Linked DNA regions of Methylovirgula sp. 4M-Z18. The protein of the gene in region 1 binds, or shares a complex with, the protein of each later gene. Links are inferred from orthologs where the notes say so. Each region holds a gene or a part of one and is shown on either strand. Other genes may lie near its edges. The genes, in order: mfd and uvrA.

The links.
Region 2: the proteins of mfd (region 1) and uvrA are in contact, whole or in part, in a crystal structure (PDB 4DFC), measured with the Escherichia coli proteins. The link is inferred for Methylovirgula sp. 4M-Z18 from one-to-one orthologs.

Annotation. Positions count from the first base shown.
Region 1 is NZ_CP149574.1:2,632,565-2,636,895, reverse strand. Bases 273-4,294 are described here. They hold mfd (transcription-repair coupling factor), read left to right. Parts: upstream 273-581; coding sequence 582-4,094; downstream 4,095-4,294. Other genes in these bases: V9T28_RS12205 (extracellular solute-binding protein), read right to left, coding at 4,172-4,294; V9T28_RS12215 (FAD assembly factor SdhE), read left to right, coding at 281-574. In the rest of the region: ATP-dependent DNA helicase RecG, read right to left, coding at 1-177; more of V9T28_RS12205, read right to left, coding at 4,295-4,331. UniProt on the Escherichia coli protein: Couples transcription and DNA repair by recognizing RNA polymerase (RNAP) stalled at DNA lesions. Mediates ATP-dependent release of RNAP and its truncated transcript from the DNA, and recruitment of nucleotide excision repair machinery to the damaged site.
Region 2 is NZ_CP149574.1:2,167,687-2,171,507, reverse strand. Bases 218-3,729 are described here. They hold uvrA (excinuclease ABC subunit UvrA), read right to left. Parts: upstream 3,382-3,729; coding sequence 418-3,381; downstream 218-417. Other genes in these bases: dctA (C4-dicarboxylate transporter DctA), read left to right, coding at 3,697-3,729; V9T28_RS10075 (sterol desaturase family protein), read right to left, coding at 218-337. Also shown: more of V9T28_RS10075, read right to left, coding at 1-217; more of dctA, read left to right, coding at 3,730-3,821. UniProt on the Escherichia coli protein: The UvrABC repair system catalyzes the recognition and processing of DNA lesions. UvrA is an ATPase and a DNA-binding protein. A damage recognition complex composed of 2 UvrA and 2 UvrB subunits scans DNA for abnormalities.

The DNA.
Region 1 (4,331 bases):
TTTTGGCCGCGTGCGCCGGTCGATGGTGGCGTGAGGCAGATGGAACAAGACATCGATCACCCGCGCGGCGCGTCCAGGTTCGCTGAGCAATCGGTCGACCAGGCTCGCGATTTTCGGGCCGATGCCGGGGAGCGCCGTGGCGGCGGCAAAGAGTGGAGTAAGCAGAGTAGGGCGCATCCCGTTGCATTCTTACTGACAAACAAATCGAGAACCCCTATATAACGGGCCACGCATCGTCCGCCAAATTCTTGCCGGGCGTTATTTTTGTTTGGAGACGCCGATGGGCACGCAGATTTCCAGCGCCGATCTCGATCCGCGCCGCCGCAAGGCGCTTTATCGCGCGTGGCACCGGGGTATGCGCGAGATGGATTTGATCATGGGCGCTTTTGCCGATGCGGAGATTGGCGGCATGGCCGATGCGGATCTCGATGATTTCGAAGCGCTGATCGAGGCGCAGGACCAGGACATGCTGAACTGGATGACGGACAAAACGCCCGTGCCGGCCGCGTTCGACACGCCGGTGTTCTGGCGCATGAAAGCGTTCCACACCCGTTTGAAGCCTGTGCATCTTTGAGGTTTTCGTGACTGCGCTGCAACGTGCCAAAGATCTGATCGCCAAAGGCGGGAGCCTGACGCTCGGCTCGCTGCCCGATGGCTTCGACGCGTTCGTTCTCGCCGATCTGACTCGTGCGCTCAGCGCGCGGGCGGAGGATCGCGCCGTCGTGCTCACCCATGTGGCGCGCGATGGCGCGCGGGCGCAGAGCTTCATGGACGTGCTCGCCTTTGCCGGGCCCGAGATCGAGGTGCTGCATTTGCCGGCATGGGATTGCCAGCCCTATGACCGCGTGTCGCCGAACAGCGAGATTGCTGCCAAGCGCATGACTGTGCTGGCACGTCTGGCCGGTTCGCGCTCGTCGGCTGAGCGGCCGCGCATTCTCTCGACCACTGTCAACGCCCTGGTGCAGCGCGTGCCGCCGCGCGAATGGCTCGCGCATGTGAGCTTTTCCGCGGCGCCGGGCAATTCGGTCAATATGGAGGATTTGACGCGCTGGCTCGAAGTCAACGGCTTTCAGCGCGCCTCGACCGTGCGTGACACCGGCGATTATGCGGTGCGCGGTGGCATTCTCGATCTTTTCGCGCCGACCATGCCGCTGCCGGTGCGACTCGATTTCTTTGGCGAGACGCTGGAATCAATCCGCAGCTTCGACCCCGAATCGCAGCGCACGCAAATGCAATTGCGCTCGCTCGATCTGGTGCCGATGAGCGAATTGCAATTGACCTCAGAGACGATGCGCCGCTTCCGCCAAGCCTATGTGACGGAATTCGGCGCGCAGACGCGCAGCGATTCCCTCTACGAAGCGGTCTCGGAAGGCCGCCGTTATCCCGGCATGGAACATTGGCTGCCGCTGTTCCACCCGACGATGGACTGCGTTTTTCATTATGTGGCGGGGAGCCCGATCGTCTTCGACCATCATGGCGAAGATGCCGCGGCCGAGCGGCTTGCGCAGATCGCCGATTATTATGATGCGCGCAAGACCGCGCATGACGAGGATCCGGCAAAATCGGTCTACAAACCGCTGCCGCCCGACCGGCTCTATCTCGCACCGGAGGAATGGCGCGCGACGCTCGACGCAGCAAGCGTGGTGCGCGTGTCGCCGTTCGCCTTGCCGGGCGACGAGGCGGTCGATTGCGGCGGCCGCTTGGGCCGCAATTTTGCGGCCGAGCGCGCGCAGGAAGGCGCGAATGTGTTTGACGCTGCGGTGGCGCATATCCGCGCGCTGCGGACGCAAGGCCGCCGCGTCATTCTTGCCGGCTGGTCGGACGGGTCGCGCGAGCGCCTCGCCTCGGTGATCCATGAGCACGGCCTGGCGAAGACGGAGAATGTCTCGTCGCTGCCGCAGGCGCTCAGGCTGCCGCAGGAGACGTTGCCGGTCGCGGTGCTCGGCCTCGAACAGGGGTTCGAGGCGGGCGATATCGTGCTGCTCGGCGAGCAGGATATTTTGGGCGACCGTCTGGTGCGGTCGCGCAAGAAGGCGCGCCGTGCACAGGATTTCCTGAGCGACGTGGCAACCTTGTCGGCGGGTGACCTCGTCGTGCACGTGGATCACGGTATCGGGCGTTTCATCGGCCTCAAGAATATCGAAGCGGCCGGCGCGCCCCGCGATTGCCTGGAGCTGCATTACGCTGGCGGCGATAAATTGTTTCTGCCGGTCGAAAATCTCGAACTTCTGTCACGTTACGGTTCCGAAGATACGGAAGCCCAGCTCGACCGTCTCGGCGGCGCCGGATGGCAGACGCGCAAGGCGCGGATGAAGAATCGCATCCGCGAGATGGCGCATGCGCTCATCCAGATCGCGGCCCAGCGGATGTTGCGGCAGGCGCCGGTTCTGACTGCGCCCGAAGGGCTTTACGATGAGTTCTGCGCGCGCTTCCCCTATGACGAGACGGAGGATCAGCTTGGCGCGATCGATGCGACGCTGGACGATCTGAAAGCCGGTCGTCCGATGGATCGCCTCATTTGCGGCGACGTTGGTTTCGGCAAGACCGAGGTGGCCTTGCGCGCGGCCTTCGCTGCCGCCGCGAACGGCAAGCAGGTCGCCGTTGTTGTCCCGACGACGCTGCTGGCGCGCCAGCATTATCGCGGTTTCGTCGAACGCTTCGCAGGCTTACCGATCAAGATCGGCCAGCTTTCGCGCATGGTTGGTTCGGCAGATCTCAAAGCGGTGAAGCAGGGAGTCGCCGACGGCAGCATCGACATTGTCGTCGGCACTCACGCCGTGCTCGGCAAGACCGTTTCGTTCAAGGACCTCGGCCTCGTCATCATCGACGAGGAGCAGCATTTCGGCGTTGGGCACAAGGAGCGGTTGAAGGAACTGCGGGCGGAAGTGCATGTGCTGACGCTGTCCGCGACGCCCATCCCGCGCACGCTACAATTGGCGCTCACCGGCGTGCGCGAATTGTCGATCATCGCCTCGCCGCCGGTCGATCGCCTTGCCGTGCGCAGTTTCGTCACGCCCTTCGACGAACTCATTGTGCGCGAGGCGCTTTTGCGCGAGCGCTATCGCGGCGGCCAAAGCTTCTATGTGTGTCCGCGCATCGAAGATCTCGACGATGCGGCGGCATTCCTGCGCACCCATGTGCCTGAGGCGAAATTCGTCGTGGCGCATGGCCAGATGGCGGCGAGCGAATTGGAAGACAAGATGTCGGCCTTCTACGATGGCAAGTACGACATTCTGCTGTCGACCTCTATCGTCGAATCCGGCCTCGACATTCCGCGCGCCAATACGCTCATCGTCCATCGCGCCGACATGTTCGGGTTGGCGCAGCTCTATCAATTGCGCGGCCGCGTCGGGCGCTCGAAATTGCGTGCATTCGCCCTGTTCACCGTTCATGCCAAGAAGGCGATGACGGTGCAGGCCGAGCGGCGCCTCAAAGTGCTGCAGAGCCTCGATACGCTTGGTGCGGGCTTCCAGCTCGCCTCGCATGATCTCGACATTCGCGGCTCGGGCAATCTGCTCGGCGATGAGCAATCGGGCCACATCAAGGAAGTCGGCTACGAACTCTATCAGCAGATGTTGCAGGATGCGATCGAGCAACTGAAATCGGGCGTGGAGGCGCCGACCGAGGAAGTCTGGTCGCCGAGCATCAGCATCGGCACCCCGGTCACGATTCCCGAAACCTATATCGAAGATCTGCAATTGCGGCTCAATCTCTACCGCCGCTTGTCGCATCTCGAAACCGACGAGGAGATCGAGAGTTTCGGCGCCGAGATGATTGACCGTTTCGGGCCCTATCCTGACGAAGTGAAACAATTGCTGAAGCTCATGGCGATCAAGGCGCTCTGCCGCCGCGCCCATGTGGAAAAAGTCGAAGCGGGCCCGAAGGGCGTCGTCATCGCCTTCCGCGACAATTCCTTCGCCAATCCGCAAGGCCTGGTGCGCTATGTCGCGCAGCAAGGCTCGCTGGCCAAAGTGCGCCCGGACATGAGCATCTTCTTCATGGACGATTTCGCGACAGCTGATGCCCGGCTTGCCGGTGTGCAGGTGATTTTGCGCGCGCTGGTTGGGTTGGCCGAGGTGAAGAAGGCGGCGTGAGAGGTTTATCTCGGCGCATTTGTTTGCCCCCGTCATTGCGAACCGTGCAAGCGCGGGTCGCAATGACGGCGACCTGATCACTTATGCCACCACGTCCCAAACGACGCGCCGATATCATAGGTGATGCCGAACATCGGCGTTTTATCGGGATGGGCAATGGTCGTCCAATGGGCGATCCATTGCTGTGGCGAATAAAACCACGGCACGATGTAAAAGCCGGAAAGCAAGACGCGGTCG
Region 2 (3,821 bases), 460 kb from region 1 along the record:
CCCGCCAAAAGCGCCGGAACGTCCGCCATTGTTGTCCGGCCCAGAAATAATCATTGTCGGCGTCAATCGTCGGGTCGTCGACTCCGCACTGGCGCGGTGTCAGATCGTAGCGTGCGGTCCGGAAAATGATATCCCAGATCGGTAGCACCAGCGCGAAGTTGCAATCGTGGATGTGCGGTTCCTCGGGCGTCGCCATCATGTGATGGACGCGGTGAAAGCGCGGATCGACGAAGACCTTGTCGAGAATCGGGCCGATGATTATGAGAACCGTATATTCCGATGCCGACACGCCCATGAACGAGCCGACGATACCGGTAATGTTCCCGTTCGATGCCACCGATCTACGCCGCGGCCAAATAGGAATAGCGACTGCCGACACCGAAGAAGAAATCGATCATCGTGACGGCCCTGCCCACTCTACTCGGCCGCTTCGCTTTGCTTGGCCTTCAGCGGCCGTCGGTCCAGCACCTCTTTCAAGAATCGTCCGGTATGCGACCGTGGGACCTTGATAATGTCTTCCGGCGTGCCTTCGGCCACGATTTCGCCGCCGCCGTCACCGCCCTCTGGCCCAAGGTCGATGATCCAATCGGCGGTCTTGATGACCTCGAGATTGTGCTCGATCACCACGACGGTATTGCCCTGATCCACCAGTTCATGCAGCACTTCGAGCAGCTTCTTCACATCGTGGAAATGCAGGCCCGTGGTCGGCTCGTCCAAAATATAGAGCGTGCGGCCGGTTGATCGGCGCGCCAATTCCTTGGAGAGCTTCACGCGCTGCGCCTCGCCGCCCGACAGGGTGGTCGCCTGTTGGCCGACATGCACATAGTCCAGACCGACGCGTTTCAGCGTCTCCATCTTATCACGGATGGTCGGCACGGCCTTGAACAGATCGGCGGCTTCTTCCACCGTCATATCAAGCACATCGGCGATGCTTTTCTCCTTGAACTTGACCTCCAATGTCTCGCGGTCGTAACGCTTGCCTTTGCACACGTCGCAAGTGACATAGACGTCCGGCAGGAAGTGCATTTCGATTTTGATAACGCCATCGCCCTGACAGGCCTCGCAACGGCCGCCCTTGACGTTGAACGAAAACCGTCCCGGCTGGTACCCGCGGGCTTTGGCTTCCGGCAGGCCGGCGAACCATTCGCGGATCGGCGTGAAGGCGCCGGTATAGGTTGCCGGATTGGAGCGCGGGGTACGGCCGATCGGCGACTGGTCGATGTCGATCACCTTGTCGAGATGTTCGAGACCTTCGACCGTATCGTGCGGAGCAGGGTGCTCAATCGCCCCGTTGAGCCGGCGCGCGACCGCCTTATAAAGCGTGTCGATGATCAGTGTGGATTTGCCGCCGCCCGAGACGCCGGTGATGCAGGTGAACAAACCGACCGGCACCGAGGTCGTAACATTTTTCAGATTGTTGCCACGCGCACCGACAATCTTGAGCGCGCGGCCGGGTGCCGGCTTGCGCCGTTTTTTCGGCGTCGCGACCATGCGACGGCCGGAAAGATAATCGCCGGTCAAGGATTTCGGATCGGCTATGATCTCGTCGGGCTTGCCTTCGCTGACGATGCTGCCGCCATGGATACCGGCGCCGGGGCCCACATCGACCACGTAATCGGCGGTCAGGATGGCGTCTTCGTCGTGCTCGACGACGATCACTGTATTGCCGAGATCGCGCAGCCGGCGCAACGTCTCCAACAACCTGGCATTATCGCGCTGGTGCAGGCCGATCGACGGCTCGTCCAAGACGTAAAGAACGCCGGTCAGTCCCGAGCCGATCTGCGAGGCGAGGCGAATGCGCTGGCTTTCGCCGCCCGACAGCGTGCCTGACGAACGTGACAGGGTGAGATATTCGAGGCCGACGTCGAGCAGGAAAGTCAACCGCTCGCGAATTTCCTTCAAGATCCGTCCGGCGATCTCATTGCGCTTGGCATCGAGCTTGCTCGGCAGCTCGTTGACCCACGTCACCGCCTGCTTGATGGACAGATCGGTGATCTCGCCAATATGGCGGTGATCGACTTTGACCGCCAAGGCCTCCGGCTTCAGCCGATATCCATTGCAGGCGCGGCAGGGCGTTGCGGCCATGTAACGGCTGATTTCCTCGCGCGCCCAATCGCTTTCGGTTTCGAGATAACGGCGTTCGAGATTGTTGATCACGCCCTCGAACGGTTTCTTGACGTCATAGGCGCGCAGGCCGTCGTCATAGGAGAATTTCACCTCGTCATCGCCCGAGCCATACAGAATGACGTCGCGCGCTTTCTTCGGCAGATCGTCCCACGGCGTGTCGAGCCGGAACTTGAAATGCTTGCCGAGGCCTTCGAGCGTCTGCGTATAATAAGGTGAGGTGCTCTTGGCCCACGGCGCGATGCCGCCCTTGCGCAAGGTCAATTTGCCGTCCGGTACCACGAGATCGGCGTCGACTTTCTGCTGCGCGCCAAGGCCGCTGCACACGGGGCAGGCGCCGAAGGGATTATTGAAGGAGAACAGGCGCGGCTCGATCTCCGGAATGGTGAAGCCGGAAACCGGGCAAGCGAATTTCGACGAGAACATGACCCGTTTGGCCTCGCCTTTCTCGTCCTTCTCATCGGCGAGTTCGAGCACGGCGATGCCGTCCGCAAGTTCGAGGGCCGTCTCCAAACTATCTGCCAAGCGCGAGGCGATGTCGGGCCGCACGACGATGCGATCGACGACGACATCGATATCGTGTTTCAGCTTCTTGTCGAGCGTCGGTGCCTCGGCGATTTCATAGAACGTGCCGTCGACCTTCAGCCGCTGAAAACCGCGCTTCATGAATTCGGCGATTTCCTTGCGATATTCGCCTTTGCGGCCACGAATGACCGGCGCGAGCAGATAGGCGCGGGTCTTCTCGGGCATTGCCAGAATGCGGTCGACCATCTGCTGGACGGTCTGGCTTTCGATCGGCAGGCCGGTCGCGGGCGAATAGGGAATGCCGGTCCGCGCCCAGAGCAGGCGCATATAATCGTAAATCTCGGTGACGGTGCCGACGGTGGAGCGCGGGTTTTTCGACGTGGTTTTCTGCTCGATCGAGATCGCCGGCGACAGGCCGTCGATCTGATCGACGTCCGGCTTCTGCATCATTTCGAGAAATTGCCGCGCATAGGCGGATAGGGATTCCACGTAGCGGCGCTGGCCCTCGGCATAGATCGTATCGAAGGCCAGCGAGGATTTCCCCGAGCCCGACAACCCGGTGAACACGACCAGCTTGTCCCGCGGGATGGTGAGATCGACATTCTTCAGATTGTGTTCCCGCGCGCCGCGGATGGAAATGACGCGCGGATCACTGGCCGGAAACGGCAATGCATCGGTCTCGGAACCGGCGGCGCGGCGGCCCGCGCCGGCTTTCGAAGGTTTGGCTTTCATGAATGTACGGATCTCGTAGCGGTCGGCCCTGGTCCGACGGATAGCACATGTAATCTAAGCGCAGCCGCGATCAAGGTCGAGACCGGGAGGGGAACAAAATGGCACCATTCCTGACAGTTTCTGTCAGGACGCGCAAACCCGCGATTTAGCGCCTCCCGCAACCATAAATAGGAGCCATCCCGGTTCGACCGGCCTTCAGCCGCTTGTTCTCTGGGTGCAAAGCCTTTATGGCTGATGACAAGAGGGCGGAACAGCCTGGATTCTCAGTGAAATTGAGAGAGGGTGCCGGGCCTGGGACGTTAAATATTGGGGAGGATACGCGTGGCATCGGTCGTGACGGCGGACGCACCAAAGGCTTCGAAGCCTTGGTACAAGGTGCTTTATATTCAGGTTTTGACTGCCATTGTCTTGGGTGGGCTCCTCGGTTGGCTGGACCCGGC